One region of the Streptomyces sp. NPDC005791 genome, then DNA from elsewhere that is predicted to be linked to it. Evidence: riboswitches for the same ligand, from Rfam matches in the RefSeq annotation. Region 1 holds a riboswitch; each other region holds the start of a gene.
What was found. Region 1 has a riboswitch for cyclic di-AMP ahead of ACFYSH_RS09545 (M23 family metallopeptidase). Riboswitches for the same ligand answer to the same signal wherever they lie in the genome.

Region 1 (4,913 bases):
GCGTCCCGGAGCGAGGCCAGTGGCGGTACCGGCCCCGCATCGTCGGCATGGTCTGGCGCAGCAAGGCGTTCAGAGCCGGCGCGGTGGTCACGGTGCTCGCGCTCTGCGGTCTGGTGATCCTGGCCCTGGTGCGCCGGCAGACGGGCACCGAGGGCTTTCTGGTGGGGCTGGGCCTGGCCGTGCTGCCCGTGCCGCTGCTGATGGCGGCGTTCCGCTGGCTCGACCGGGTCGAACCGGGGCCCTGGCGGAATCTGTTGTTCGCCTTCTCCTGGGGCGCGTGCGCCGCAGCGCTCGTGGCGATCATCGCCAACTCCTTCGCGACCCGGTGGATAGCGACGGCCACCGCGGACCCGGTGAGCGCCGACACCCTCGGGGCCACGGTCGTCGCCCCGGTCGTCGAGGAGACCGCGAAGGCCGTCGCTGTCCTGCTGATCTTCCTCTTCCGCAGACGGCAGTTCGGCGGGATCGTCGACGGCATCGTGGTCGCCGGCTTCACCGCGACCGGCTTCGCCTTCACCGAGAACATCCTCTACCTGGGCAACGCCTTCGGCGAGGACCAGCAGATGGGGACCACGGGCTTCGCCTCCGTGACGGCGGGGACGTTCTTCGTCCGTGCGGTGATGTCGCCTTTCGCACACCCCTTGTTCACGGTGCTCTCCGGCATCGGCTTCGGCATGGCGGCGCTCGGCGGCGCACGCCACCGGGTCCGCCGGATCGTCCTGCCTCTGCTCGGGCTCGTCCTCGCCATGGGCATGCACGCCCTGTGGAACGGCTCGTCGTCCTTCGGGCCGTACGGCTTCTACGCGGTGTACGGCGCGTTCATGGTGCCGTCCTTCGCCCTGGTGACCTGGCTGGCGATCTGGTCACGCCGGCGGGAGCTGCGCACGCTCTCCACCGAGCTACCGGTGTACGCGGCTGCCGGCTGGCTGACCTCCGCCGAGCCTCTCGCGCTGGCCTCGATGCGGGCGCGGGGCGTGGCCCGCGACATGGCCAGGCACTGGAACAGCCACCCGGACCGCGCCCGGGGCCGGGCCGCGGCCCGCGCCGTGGCGGAGTACGAGTCGTTCGCGACCTCGCTGGCCATGCTGCGCCGGAGGGCCCGTCATGACGGCGTGGGGCCGGACTTCGCCGCCCGCGAGCAGGAGTTGTTGCATCACCTCTGGCAGCGCCGGGACATCGCGGGCCCGGCCCTGACGTACGCGGCCCACGCGACGGGCCGGCTGCGCGTCCACCGGCCACCCGCGCCGCCGGGGTTCCCACGGCAGCTCCCTCACGGCGGGCCGCCTCCCCAGCACCTGCCCGCGCCGCACCGGCACTACGGCGGCTACAACCCGTATCTGGAGAACGGCAGGCACCGCGCCCCGCCGGATTAGAAAGCGTCCGGGTCAGGAGCCGTCCAGGCCAGGAGCCCGCCCGGGTCAGGCCGGAGGAGTCCGGGCCCCCGGACGGACCGGCGGCCCTGACGTCGGGGGGTGTCGTCAGGGCCGCCGGGGTTCTGAGGGGATCAGATCGTGAGGCCCTTGCCGCGCAGCCAGCTCATCGGGTCGATGCCCGAGCCGTCCGCGGTGTGGATCTCCAGGTGCAGGTGCGCGCCGGTCACATTGCCCGTCGCGCCGACGCGGCCGATCGTCTCGCCGGTGGTGACCCGCTGTCCGGCGGTCACATCCATCGAGGACTGGTGGCAGTACCAGACCTCGGTGCCGTCGTCGAGCTCCAGGACCGTGCGGTAGCCGTACGAGCCGGAGTAGCCGGCCGACTTCACCGTGCCGCTGTGGACCGCCTTGACCGGGGTGCCGGTCGGAGCCGCGAAGTCCAGCCCGGTGTGGTGCCCGGAGGACCACATCGAACCGGCCTGACCGTAGGTGGAGCTGATGTAGTACGAGGAGGTCGGGACGGCGTAGCTCGCGGCGAGCTTGGCGAGGCGCTCGGCCTCCGCCTTCTTCTTCGCAGCTTCCTCCGCCGCCTTCTTCTTCGCGGCTGCCTCGGCCTCGGCATCGCTCTGCTGCTTCGCCGCCTGGACCGTGGCCGCCTCGATCGCCGCCTGCTCCTCAGCGGCCTTGGCCTGGGCGTCGGCGCCGGCCTGCTGCTGCTCGGCCTGCTGGAGGATGCGGGCCCGCAGCGCTTCGCCGGCGTCGGTGGTGCCCTGCTGGGCCTCGGCGGCGGTGATGCCCGCGGTGGTGAGCGGGGAGGACGCGGCGACCGTCTCGTGCTCCGAGTCGGAGCCGTCGGACATGAACGCGCCCACGCCGGGCAGGGACTTGGCGTCGGGGAGATTGTCCGCGATGGAATCGGGAAGAGAGATGGAGACCGGCGGCTTGCTCTGAGCGGTGGCCATGCCACCCGCTCCCACGGCCGCGATGACGCCGACGCCGAGGACGGTGGAGCTACGGGCGAGACCGCGCTGCTTGGCTACGCGATGCCGGCCGCGCACGGGGCGGATGGACTCCTCGGTGGGGTTCCATTCCTCCCACGTCCTGTCCTCGTCACCGAGGCTGCCGGTCCTGAAGGATGACGGTGCCTCGGGGGCAGGCTGATTGGACGCCACGTGGGCGCTCTCCTTTCCTTCCTTCTCGCCTACCGGGTTAGCTGACGGGTTCGGAGCAGGAAGGTCTCCTACGGGCCCCTTCGTCTCTCACGAGACACAGGTGTCCGATTCACCCCATGTAGGTGGTTCCCCGGTTCCCTTGCGGAATTCGGCGCTGCGCACGGTGCCGCCTCTTGCGACGGCAGGTACAACCGCGCTGCGTTATCGAACGTTAATAGACACCCGGGTCCGAATCCAAGCTGTTCCTACAGATCGTTCGTCACTCCGGCCAGGACTTTCAGGGGCCAACCGGGCGCAAACGGGCGACTTCAGTGACCTTTGACCGACCAGCACTTTCTGACGGTGCGTCAAATGTTATGCGGAGCGGGGTCCTTCGACTACCGACGGTCGCGACGGTCATTCACCGTCCCGTCGCACGATCTTCACGGTCGTCCGCCGCTCCTGCTGGCCGCGCGCGGGACGTCCCACCGCCAGGAGCGCCAGGTCGTCCGTCGACCGGCCGCCGGTGTGCAGCCGTACGTCGTCGGTGAGCGCGGACAGCAGTTCCTCGGGCCCCGGGAACAGCCGGCCGCGCAGCCGGGCCGCCGGATCGTAGAAGACACCGTTCGCGTCCCGCGCCTCGGAAAGCCCGTCGGTGAACGCCAGGAACATCGCACCGGCCGGCAGCGTCCACTCGTCCGACCGGTCCGGCCACACGTCCAGCCCCATGCCGAGCGGCATCGCGGGCGCGGTCGGCGACAGTACGTCCAGCGCCCCGTCCGCGTGCAGCACGAGCGGCTCGGGGTGACCGCGGTTGACGACCCGCATCGTGTCCGAACCGGCCGGGATCTCCGCGAGGACGGCGGTGACGAACCCTTCCATGGAGTCGAGCCCGCCCCGCCGGGAGCCCTCACGGGCCAGCGCCCGCTCCAGCCGCTGGACCACCCCCTCCAGCGACAACTCCTGTTCCGCGGCCTCCCGGAACGCCCCGATCACGACGGCCACCGCCGCCACGGCGTCCAGCCCCTTGCCCCGTACGTCCCCGAGGACCAGGCGCACCCCGTACGGGGTGTTCGCGACGGCGTACAGGTCACCGCCGACGAACTCGTCCGCCTGCGCAGGCTCGTACCTCGCCGCGACCAGCAGCCCCCCGATCCGGTCCTCGGGCGTCGGGAGCACCGCGCGCATCGCCGTCTCCGCGATGACCCTGGCCGAGGCCAGCTGCTCGTTCCCGCGGCGCACGACGCGGTTGATGACGAGGGAGAGCGCGGCGACGGTGAACAGGGTCAGCAGATCGGTGGCCGGCACGACCTCGGCGAGCGTGCCGTCCGAGACCCGGATGGCGAGCACGACGAGGATCGAGACCACTCCCACCCGCACCGTCCCGGCCGGCGAGAAGAACGGCGCGGCGATCAGCGGGGCGGCCGCGAAGAACGGGACGGCCGTGACCGCGGGCGGCGTCACGAGGTCGAAGACCAACCCGGCGCAGATCATCAGGGCGGGCAGCGCGCGCACGAACCGCCGGGAACGAGCGTTCCCCACAGCGCCCCCTCGCCGTCCGTCCCGCTTCCCCACCTGTGCACTCCTGCCCGGTCCACCCACGGCTGCGGACGGTACCGCGCCCCGTCCAGGCTGATCGGAGCCGCGCCGAGCGGCGACTCGTCATCGGCCAAAGGGAGGAGTGCGCCGGAGCGCCACCCACCGGGGGTCAGCCGGAGAGCCGGTGCTGCGCGTGGATCGTCTGTGCATCCCGTACGAAGACGGCTGTTCCGTCTCCGTACCGATGGTAGTTCCTTCCCGGCATATGACAGTGGCCCGGATCCTCGAAAGGATCCGGGCCACTGTCTTCAGTAGCGGGGACAGGATTTGAACCTGCGACCTCTGGGTTATGAGCCCAGCGAGCTACCGAGCTGCTCCACCCCGCGCCGTTGTGATTGCAACTCTACGGCATCCAGGAGGGTGCTCCGACCACTTACGGCGCCCGCCCCTCTCCGCCCCCTCCCGGCCGGGGAACCTCCCGGCCCGACTCGATGCGACAACAAGGGGCGTGTGCCAGGGAGTTGCCCGGCACAGTGACGCGCCCAGGGGTGTTCGCGCACCCTCCGATCCTGCTCGTGGTGCGTCTGCGCAGGGGCACGACGGAGCCCGCCGCCGCGCCTCCGGGCGGACGTCCCGGCCGCACCGCTGGGATGACCCCACCGGGCCGGGCGCCCGCGATTGCGCGGCATCCGGAGCGGCGGGAGGCTGGGATCACAAGCCTTTCGGTGTTCGGTCCCGTCTGCGCGGCATCTCCGGGTGCCCGTGCCGCTCCAGCAGCCTCACCCGATGCGACGGTGGCAGGGGAGGCCGGGCGCATGCGCGTCAGGAGACGGTCATGGACGGCGCCCTG
Region 2 (4,913 bases), on a different contig from region 1:
ATCAGCGCGAGGAACGCGGCCCGGCCGGTGAGCCGGGAGCGACGGGCCTGCCGGCGGCTCTGGGACCGGTAGACACGGGCCGCCGTCTGCTCACCGAGCAGTCGCAGCCTGGTAGCGGTGGAGAACCGGTCGCGGTCCTTCCCGGCCATGTCTCACGCCTCCCCGTTACGCACGTCCGTCCCCGCACACGGTACGGGACCGGATGCGGGGACGGACGGAGGCTGGTGCTCCGGACGCGGGCTGTCAGCCCTCGAAGCGGAACCGCGGGAACGCCGAACGGCCGGCGTACACCGCGGCGTCGTCGAGGATCTCCTCGATGCGCAGCAGCTGGTTGTACTTGGCGACACGGTCCGAGCGCGCCGGGGCGCCGGTCTTGATCTGACCACAGTTCACGGCGACGGCGAGGTCGGCGATGGTGACGTCCTCGGTCTCACCGGAGCGGTGGGACATCATGCACTTGAACCCGTTGCGCTGGGCCAGCTCGACGGCGTCCAGCGTCTCGGTCAGCGAACCGATCTGGTTGACCTTGACGAGCAGGGCGTTGGCCGAGCCCTCCTCGATGCCACGGGCGAGGCGCTCGGGGTTGGTGACGAACAGGTCGTCACCGACGATCTGCACCTTGGAGCCGAGCTTGTCGGTGATGACCTTCCAGCCCGCCCAGTCGTCCTCGTACAGCGGGTCCTCGATGGAGACCAGCGGGTACGCGGAGACGAGCTCCTCGTAGTACTCGGTCATCTCGGCGGCCGAGCGGGACTTGCCCTCGAACTCGTAGACGCCGTCCTTGTAGAACTCGGACGCGGCGACGTCGAGCGCGAGCGCGATGTCACGGCCCGGGACGTAGCCGGCCTCCTTGACGGCCTCGATGATGAGGTCGAGGGCGGCACGGTTGGACTCGAGGTTCGGGGCGAAGCCGCCCTCGTCACCGAGACCGGTGGACAGGCCCTTGGTCTTCAGGACCTTCTTCAGCGTGTGGTAGATCTCCGCGCCCCAGCGAAGGGCTTCGGAGAAGGACTCGGCGCCGATCGGCGCGATCATGAACTCCTGGATGTCCACGTTGGAGTCGGCGTGCGAGCCGCCGTTCAGGATGTTCATCATCGGCACGGGCAGCAGGTGCGCGTTCGGGCCGCCGAGGTAGCGGAACAGCGGGAGGTCGGAGGCCTCTGACGCGGCGTGCGCCACGGCCAGCGAGACACCGAGGATGGCGTTGGCGCCGAGCGAGCCCTTGTTCTCGGTCGCGTCCAGGTCGAACATCGCCTGGTCGATGAGGCGCTGCTCGGTGGCGTCGTAACCGACGAGCTCCGGGCCGATCTGCTCGATCACGGCGAGGACGGCCTTCTCGACGCCCTTGCCCTGGTAACGGTTGGGGTCACCGTCGCGAAGCTCGATGGCCTCGAACGCTCCGGTGGAGGCTCCGGAGGGAACAGCAGCACGTCCCGTGCTGCCGTCGTCGAGGCCGACCTCGACCTCGACCGTGGGGTTCCCCCGGGAGTCGAGGATTTCCCTGGCTACGACGACGTCGATGGACGGCACGAGGCATCTCCTTCTGGGATCTGACACTGGTTGTGCAGGGTTACTGTGGCCTTGCGCCACGAGCCTAACCGGCTCGGCCCGCTCCGTCGGCCGTCCGCCCGTCCCCTGGGACGAAAAAGGACCCAAGGACCTGCATTACGGGCAAAGCCCCGAAATTCTACTGGTAAGTAACCACAAGAACTGAACGCTCCCCCTCACGTCGGACCTCCGGCCGGAGCCGTGTCCGCACCCGTGACGGGGGCCGGAAACGGCGCCGGCCCGGCACGCGGGGGCGGCGCGCCGGGCCGGGCCTCCGGGGCAGGAGGGGGCCCCGGGCTCCTGACGGTTACTTCAGGTGGAGCTGCTGACCCGGGAAGATCAGGTCGGCGTCGTCGACGATGTCGTCGTTCAGCTCGAAGAGCTTCTCCCAGCCGCCCTTGACCTTCTTCGCGTCGGCGATCTTGCCGAGGGTGTCGCCGGCCTTCACCTCGTACTCGCCGTCGCCCTTCTCGACCTTCTGGCCGGTCGGGGTGGTGACGGTCTTCGCGGGGGCCTCACGCTTCTCGCTGCGCGTGGTCGGCTGCTCGGCCTTGCGCTCCGGCGCGGCCTGAGGGGCCGTGTCGCCGTTCTTCTCGGAGCCGGTGTCGACACCCGGGTCGACACCGTCGTTCGTCAGACCGCCGGCACCGGCGCAGGCCCAGGCACCCGGGCCCTGCAGGTCGAGGAGCTTCTCGGCGGCGGCTATCTGCTGACCCTTGGTGGCCAGGTCGGCGCGGGCGGCGTACTGGGTGCCGCCGGCCGCTGCCCAGCTGGACTGCGAGAACTGCAGGCCACCGTAGTAGCCGTTGCCGGTGTTGATGGACCAGTTGCCACCGGACTCGCACTGGGCGACGGCGTCCCAGGTGTCGACGGAGGCGGCAGAGGCGCCGGTCGCACCCATGAGCGGTACGGCGACGGCGGCACCGGTGACACCGGCCAGGGTCGCGATGCGGACGGCCTTGGACGGGCGACGGTGCTTGCCCTTGCTGGAAAGCAGCATGGTTCTCCTCACCGACGCCTACGAGGTGAGCTGTCGGGTTCGGGCCTGTGAGTTGCCCGGTCACCCGCTCCCGCGGACGACTTCACCCCTAGCCGCGCCCGCCCGTCTTCCGACGGCCGGGTCCGGCGCCTACCTGGGTCCCCCGCTCCTGCCTACGGCGCTTTACGCGTCGGTCCCCTTCGGCCGACGGCAGGATTCGGCGTGACGGTCGAAGGTGCCCGCGGTGCGAGCGGCTCCGACCGTAGACACACGCAACCCCCACATTCAAAGATGGACATAACGACCAATCAGCACGTACCGGCCCGGCAGGTCGCGTCGTTTTCGCAGGTCGGAGCCAATATGGACGGATCGGACGGACGGGACGCGCCAGTTGAAGCAAAGAGACCCATGTCTCACTTACGCATAAGTGGACATAGGCCTCTGAACTGCCCCTGTTTCGGGAGCATTTTCGCGCTTCTGCTCAGTCGGTGGCGGTGGTCTCCGCCGGTTCGCTTTGTGCGCCCGCCCCGGTGAGACCGAGGTCCAGGTTCTGGCCGGGAAGGATCAGGTCCGGGTCGGAGCCCAGCTCGTCCTTGTTCGCCTCGTAGAGCGCGGACCAGCCGCCGGAGAGCTCCTGCTCGTCGGCGATCGCCCAGAGGTTGTCGCCCTCGCGGACGGTGTACGTGGTCCCTTCGACGCCCTGACGCGCCCCGGAGTCGCCACGCGAGGCGTGCCGTCCGGCGTCCCGCCCGTCGCCCGAACCGGCTTCGGCGCTCGCCTCGGGGGCCGGGACTCCGCGGTGCTTCCCACCCGTCGTTCCGTCACCCTTCGACGCACCGGGCGTCTCGGGGGACGGGCCGGCGGACGGCGAGGTGCCGGCCACGTCGTCCCGGCCCGCCGTGCCGCCGGCCGTGCTGTCGTCCACGCCGCCCTCGGAGTCGTCCGTCGCGTCGTCGGAGCCGTCGGCGTTCCGGGCGTCCTCGGTGCCGGTCGAGTCCTCGTCCGTGTCCGCCTTCTCGTCCGCCGGGTCCGACGCCTCGGGCGAGGGGGTCCCGGACGGGGTCACGGTGTCCGAGGGCTCGGCGGACGGCTCGTCGCCCGGGTCGACACCGGGCAGCCCCTCGTCCAGGGCGAGCCCGGAGATCACCGAGCAGCTGGCCCACGCCTGGGGGCCCTTGTCGTCCAGCACCTTCTCCGCGACAGCTATCTGCTGCGAGCGGCTCGCGAGGTCGGGACGGGGCGCGTAGTCCGTGCCGTCGTAGTCCGACCACGTGTCCTGCGAGAGCTGCAGGCCGCCGTAGTAGCCGTTGCCGAGGTCGGCACTCCACATGCCGCCGCTCTCGCACTCGGCGACCCGGTCCCAGGTCGACGCGTCTGCGGCTTGTGCGCTGCCGGCGCCGAGCAGCGGGATGGCGATGGCCGATCCCGTGACGCCGGCGGCGACGACGATGGCGGGTGCCTGGCGGGGGCGACGGTGTCTGCCGGTCGCGGAGCCCATGGGATTGCCTTCCGTGTGACTGACATGTGACGGGTGAGTCGAACGGTGAACCTAGCCCCACTCGAACGTGTGTCACAAGTCGATGCAGCGGAGATCACGTGAAAGTCACGGAGTTGACAGGCTGTCACCTCTTTCGGCCGGATGCCCTGGACCGAACTCGACGGGAAGCGTGCGCAGTCCCCGCATGATGAGCCCTCCGCGCCAGCGCAAATCGGCAGGTTCCGCAGCAAGCCGCAGGTCGGGGAGGCGTCGCAGCAGAGTTGCCAGCGCCACCCGCCCCTCCAGCCGTGCCAGCGGCGCCCCCAGGCAGTAGTGGATGCCGTGTCCGTATCCGAGGTGCTGATTGTCACTCCGTGCAAGGTCCAGGGTGTCCGCATCCTGGAATCGCTCCGGGTCCCGGTCGGCGGCGGCCAGCACCACGAGAACGGGGTCTCCTGCCGCGATGTCCTGGCCCCCCAGCGTCACGGATTCGGTGGCGTACCGCCACGTCGCGAGCTCCACCGGCCCGTCGTAGCGCAGCAGCTCCTCGAGACCCGTGTCGAGCAGTTCCGTCTCCCCCGCGGCCAGTGAACGCTCCAGGCGCGCACGCTGGGACGGATTGCGCAACAGGGCGTAGGTGCCGTTGCCGATGAGGTTCACGGTCGTCTCGAAACCCGCGAACAGGAGGATGAAGGCCATGGCAGCGGCCTCGTTCTCGCTGAGGTGCTCGCCGTGGTCGCTCGCCCGGATCAGCCCGGAGATCAGGTCGTCGCCGGGATTCTCCCTCTTGCGGTGGATGAGTTCGGCGAGGTAGCCGCGCATCTTCTTGACCGACCTGGCCACCCCGCCCCGCGGCCCACCGCCGTGCCGGATCATCATGCCCGCCCAGTCTCGGAAGTCGTCCTGGTC
Region 3 (4,913 bases), on a different contig from region 1:
GAGATGTTCGGAAAAGAGAAAATAACGAAAGGCCCTGTGAGGCCGATGTAGCTCCCGGTTTCGAACGGCAGCAACTGGAGCGTTACGTGAGGCAGTTGAGCTACCTGCGTCAAATGGTGCAGCTGCTCCTTCATGACGCGGGGCCCGCCGACCCGCCGCCGTAGTACGGCCTCGTCGAGTACGGCGCTGAGCCGCAAGGGCCGGGGTGCGTGGAGGACGCCCTGCCTGGCGAGCCTGACCTCCACCAGGGAATCGAGCTGTGCGACCGGCAGCCCGTCGAGTGAGGTGCGGGTCACCGCTCGCGCGTAGTCGGCGGTCTGCAGCAGCCCGGGAACGACCGAGGTCTCCAGCGTGCGGGCGGCATCGGCCTGGGACTCCAGGCTGATGAAGTCGCGGTACTGCGGCGGGATGAGCCCGCGATAGGCGTGCCACCACCCGCTTCCGCCGCCGCCGGCCGAACCGGCGAGATTCTGCAGCAGCGCGCACAACTGCGGGTCGTCCACGCCGTAGGCGTCCAGCAGCCGGGTCACGTCACCCGGCGTCACTCCGCTCGCCCCGGTCTCGATCCGGCTCACCTTCGACTGATGCCAGCCCAACATCCCGGCGGCGTCCCGGCTCGTGAGTCCCGAGGAGTGACGCAGACCGCGCAGCTCCTCACCGAGCTTGCGACGGCGCACCACAGGGCCGTTCCGCACGGCGCCCACCTTCCGTTGTACGAGGAGCCGCCCCGGCGGGCACGGCTCGGGAGGGGCCAGTGTTGCGCCCGTACGCGGCCCGCGGAGCAGAGTTCACCGGAATGAGCGACAGATATATGCATATCTTGGCCGATCGCCGTCAGTAAGGCCGACATCGGTGGCAGTCTGGCGCGAAGCACAATCCAGGGCTGGCCGTGGGCCGGTCAGGGCGGGAAAGGGACGGCGTCGCCATGGCAGACCATCAGGAAGCAACTGTCACTCTGCCGAGCGATCCGGCCTCGGTCTCCACGGCCCGGACATTTGTGGCCCAGGTGCTCGCGGCATGGGGACTGAGGCAGGACGACGACGCCGCCGACACCATCCGGCTGATCGTCTCGGAACTCGCCACCAATGCCGTCCAGCACACCTTGGGGCAGTCACCCACCTTCACCGTGGACCTCAGACTCGACCGGGACGTGGAGTTCTATCTCGGTGTGACGGACAGCCACCCCCGCCGTCCCCAGCGGCTGCCCGCGGCGGTGCGCCAGGACAACGGACGCGGAATGTTGATCATCCGGGCCCTCACGAAGGAGCACGGCGGCCGGCTCGCAGTCAGCCCCACCCCGGACGGGGGCAAGACCGTGTCGATCGCTCTTCCCTGGCCGGTCCCCGCGCGGAGCTGACGCCGTCGGCCGGCGCACCGCGCGTGGGGCCGCGACCGTCCTCACCCGGTGGAAGCCCGGCCGAAGCCGCTGCGCAGGAGAGCCATCAGCGTCGTCGCCGCCGCGGTGTTCCGCTCCCCCCGGTGCACCACGGAGATCGTCCGCCGGAAAGCGGCGGGTTCCAGACGGCGGACGGCGAGCGGCGTCGGGGACATCGCGGCCACCATCTCCGGCACCACCGCCACGCCGATGCCCGCACTGACCAGGGCGCACACCAGGGCGTAGCCGGGCGACTCGCACACCACGGCGGGGGTGGCTCCCGCCTCGGCCAGCGCACGCTCGACCCCACGCCGCGGTGGATGATCAGGAGCGCTGCTGATCAGCGGACGGCCCGCCAGTTCGGCCACAGGCAGCGGGCCGCTGCCCTCGGACAGCACCTGCCCGAGAGCGGTGACCAGCACCAGCTCCTCGACGAGCAGCGGCTCGGCGGAGACCCCCGCCGGCAGCGGCCCGGCGGCCGCGGGTTCGTACGCATGGGTGAGCGCCAGGTCCACATCACCCGCTGCCACGGCGGCGACCCCGGCGGGCGGCTCGTAGTCCGTGACGGCCAGCTCCACATCGGGGTGGGAGCGCCGGAACGCGGTGAGAACCGGCGGCAGCAGATGGATCCCGGCCGTCACGAACGTGCCGACCCTCAACCGGCCGCCCGACAGCCCTGCGAGCCGTGCCAGCTCGTGCCGTGCCTGGTCCATCTCGTCCAGCACACGCCGGGCCCGCCCCGCCAGCAGCTCACCGGCGGCCGTCAGCCGCGCCCCGCGGTGGTGACGGACGAGGAGGGCGGCTCCGGCCTCCCGCTCGAGCTTCGCCAGCTGCTGCGAGAGCGCGGGCGCGGTGTAACCCAGTCGTGCGGCTGCCCGTGTGATCGAGCCGGCCTCGGCCACAGCCACCAGCGCGGCCAGCCGCGTGGGGTCGTACATTAAGCGTTCCTTTTGCCAGGCCCAGAAGATTGCAAGTACACGTTAAAGGGCCGACGGGGTCAGGGTGGACCCATGGACGCACAACTGATCGCTTTCGTCGCCGTCGCCGCGGGAATGGTGGCGCTTCCCGGCGCAGACTTCACCGTGGTCGTACGCAACGCCCTCGCATCCCGGCGGTCCGGGCTGGCCACCGCGGTGGGGGTCGCCGGAGGGCTCGTGGTGCACACCGCCCTGGCGGTCGCCGGCCTCGCCGCCGTGCTCGTGACGATGCCCGTGCTGTTGCGCACCGTCCAGCTGCTCGGCGGCGCGTACGTCCTCTACCTCGGGCTCAGCGGCCTGTACGCGATGAGGCGACGGGCCACCGCAGGAGGGGCTGACGAGGAGGAGGGCGGGGCGTCCACGGGGCTCGGACGTTCGCTGCGCCAGGGCTTCCTCACCAACGCCCTCAATCCGAAGGCGCCCGTGCTCTTCCTGAGCCTGCTGCCCCAGTTCGTCCCGGCCGGCCAACCGCCGCTGCCGAGGACACTGCTGCTGGCGTCGGTGGTCGTCCTGCTCGCCCTCGTCTGGTTTCCGGCCGTGGCCCTGCTGGTGGACCGCCTGGGCCGGTGGCTGCGCCGGCCGCGTACCGCCCGTGCGATCGAGGGCGGCAGCGGCGCGGCGCTCACCGCGCTGGGACTCGTGCTGGTCACCGGTCCTCTGCTGCACTGAACCGGGCGACGAAGGCCGTCAGCGCACCCTCCCGTACCAGACGTTGCCGGACCAGATCTTCTCCAGCCGGACCACGGCGCCGGTCTTCGGCGAGTGCCAGATCTTCCCGCTGCCGGCGTAGATGCCGACGTGGTAGACGCTGCGGCCCGCGTGGAAGAAGACGAGGTCGCCGCGCTGCCGCTGCGACCTGGAGATATGGCGGGTCTTGTTGTACTGCTGCTGAGCCGTGCGGGGAAGTTTCCTGCCGACCTTCTTGAACGCGTAGAGCGTGAGCCCGGAGCAGTCGAACCGATGGGGGCCCGCGGCGCCCCAGCTGTAAGGGGCGCCCTTCTTCGAGGCCGCGATCTTGAGGGCTTTCGTCGAGTGGGCGGCGGCCTCGGCGTCGTTCACGAAACCGGGGGCCAACATGGTGGTCCCTACGGCGAGTGTCAGGACCGAGGCCGTGCCGGCCCGGGCGAACAGAGAGCGGACATGAACCTGCGCAGTCATGCGCAACCCTTCGTCAGCCGCCTGTGAAGGATGACCTGTCGGGTTCGGGCTGGCGAAGTTGCCCGGCCGCGCGAAGCGGCTTCACCCCGAGGGCTGTCCGGAAATCCGGACGGCCCGTTGTGCTCGGGTCCTCCACTCCTGCCGATCCATTCCTGTCGACCAGGCATCCGGACAGCGGCAGGACTCGGCGTCCGCCCGGACCGCCCCGCCGCGGTGGCGGGGGCTTGTCGTCCCAGGGATCTTTACTCACGCCGTGCCGGATTTCCTCGCTGAAGCAGGCATATGTGAGAGTCCTCACGACTGATCCGATCGGGTGGACGCGGTCGGCCCGGGGCCGCGGCGGCTGCACCGGACCAGCCGTGTACCAGGGGCGGAACGATGTATTCCGTTCAGTGTCCGTGCTCGGTGCGCAAGTTGGGCTGTCCCTCGGTAGGGGGACCTCCTACGCCGATCGAGCGAGGAAAACTCATCGACCTGCCGGGCGTGTCGTGAAAGGGCGTCGGAAACCCCACCGGGAACCCGAGTCGGGCGGCGAAAGCGCTCAACTCGACGGCGCGGGAGGCACGGCGACCCGCCCGGCGCGACGCTCGCCGTCCAGCAGTCGCAGAGCCCTGGCCAGGGTGTCCGCGTGGATCTGTGACTCCCCTCGCTCGTGCATCGATACCAGTGCGTCGCGGAGGGAGACGGCCCGGGACGCGAGGGCCTGAGCCGCCCGGAGCGCTCCGTACGTGTCGGTGCCCCGGGCGGGGTTGATGCGGCCGAGCTGGTCGAGCGCCGCCAGGTAGCAGTCGATGAAGTCGGCCTCGGCGCGGGTCAGTGCGGGCAGTGGTGGGAACTGGGGTGAGGGCATGGGGCGTTCACCTCGCGGGACGCGGTGGATGGGACGGCGTGCGGTTCTCCGTGACGTGGTCCACCAGCCCGAACGCCAGAGCGGCTGGGGCGTCGAGGACGGTGTCCCGTTCGATGGCTGCGCTGATCTCCCGCGTGGAGCGCCCCGTGTGGCGGGCCAGCATGGCCGTGAGCAGCTCGCGCTCGCGCTGCAACTCACAGGCCCGGATCTCGAGATCGGAGGGCTGGCCCTGCACCGGCTCGCCCAGAGCGGGTTGCTGAATGACTACCCGGGCGCCCGGCAGGGCATGTCGGCGTCCGGGTGCGCCGGCCGCGAGCAACACCGCGGCGCCGGCGCCCGCCTGGCCGAGGCAGAAGGTCTCCACCTCGCAGGCGAGGAAGTGCATGGTGTCGTAGACCGCCGTCATGGCGCCGAAGGAGCCCCCGGGCGAGTTGATGTAGAGCGACAGAGGCCGGTCGGGGTCCGCGTGCTCCAGGTACATGAACTGCGCGATCAGGTCGGTCGCGGCCGTGTCGTCGACGGGCGTGCCGAGAAGGACGATGCGCTCGGACAG

Region 2: it holds a riboswitch for cyclic di-AMP, as region 1 does, so the genes downstream of both, ACFYSH_RS15800 (transglycosylase family protein) here and ACFYSH_RS09545 (M23 family metallopeptidase) in region 1, are expected to answer to the same signal.
Region 3: it holds a riboswitch for cyclic di-AMP, as region 1 does, so the genes downstream of both, ACFYSH_RS27845 (C40 family peptidase) here and ACFYSH_RS09545 (M23 family metallopeptidase) in region 1, are expected to answer to the same signal.

The regions. Positions count from the first base shown of each region.
Region 1 is NZ_JBIAIP010000004.1:14,582-19,494, forward strand. Features, by position in the region: gene ACFYSH_RS09540 (PrsW family intramembrane metalloprotease) at 1-1,373, shown strand, start outside; gene ACFYSH_RS09545 (M23 family metallopeptidase) at 1,505-2,545, opposite strand; cyclic di-AMP (ydaO/yuaA leader) riboswitch at 2,557-2,709, opposite strand; gene ACFYSH_RS09550 (PP2C family protein-serine/threonine phosphatase) at 2,942-4,099, opposite strand; tRNA gene ACFYSH_RS09555 (tRNA-Met) at 4,376-4,449, opposite strand; gene ACFYSH_RS09560 (FAD-binding oxidoreductase) at 4,899-4,913, shown strand, end outside.
Region 2 is NZ_JBIAIP010000007.1:95,991-100,903, forward strand. Features, by position in the region: gene ACFYSH_RS15790 (septum formation initiator family protein) at 1-149, opposite strand, end outside; gene eno (phosphopyruvate hydratase) at 244-1,530, opposite strand; gene ACFYSH_RS15800 (transglycosylase family protein) at 1,856-2,548, opposite strand; cyclic di-AMP (ydaO/yuaA leader) riboswitch at 2,549-2,718, opposite strand; gene ACFYSH_RS15805 (transglycosylase family protein) at 3,009-4,025, opposite strand; gene ACFYSH_RS15810 (cytochrome P450) at 4,131-4,913, opposite strand, start outside.
Region 3 is NZ_JBIAIP010000016.1:111,194-116,106, forward strand. Features, by position in the region: gene ACFYSH_RS27825 (helix-turn-helix transcriptional regulator) at 1-695, opposite strand, end outside; gene ACFYSH_RS27830 (ATP-binding protein) at 926-1,357, shown strand; gene ACFYSH_RS27835 (LysR family transcriptional regulator) at 1,399-2,313, opposite strand; gene ACFYSH_RS27840 (LysE family translocator) at 2,386-3,021, shown strand; gene ACFYSH_RS27845 (C40 family peptidase) at 3,040-3,510, opposite strand; cyclic di-AMP (ydaO/yuaA leader) riboswitch at 3,514-3,710, opposite strand; gene ACFYSH_RS27850 (hypothetical protein) at 4,052-4,360, opposite strand; gene ACFYSH_RS27855 (ATP-dependent Clp protease proteolytic subunit) at 4,368-4,913, opposite strand, start outside.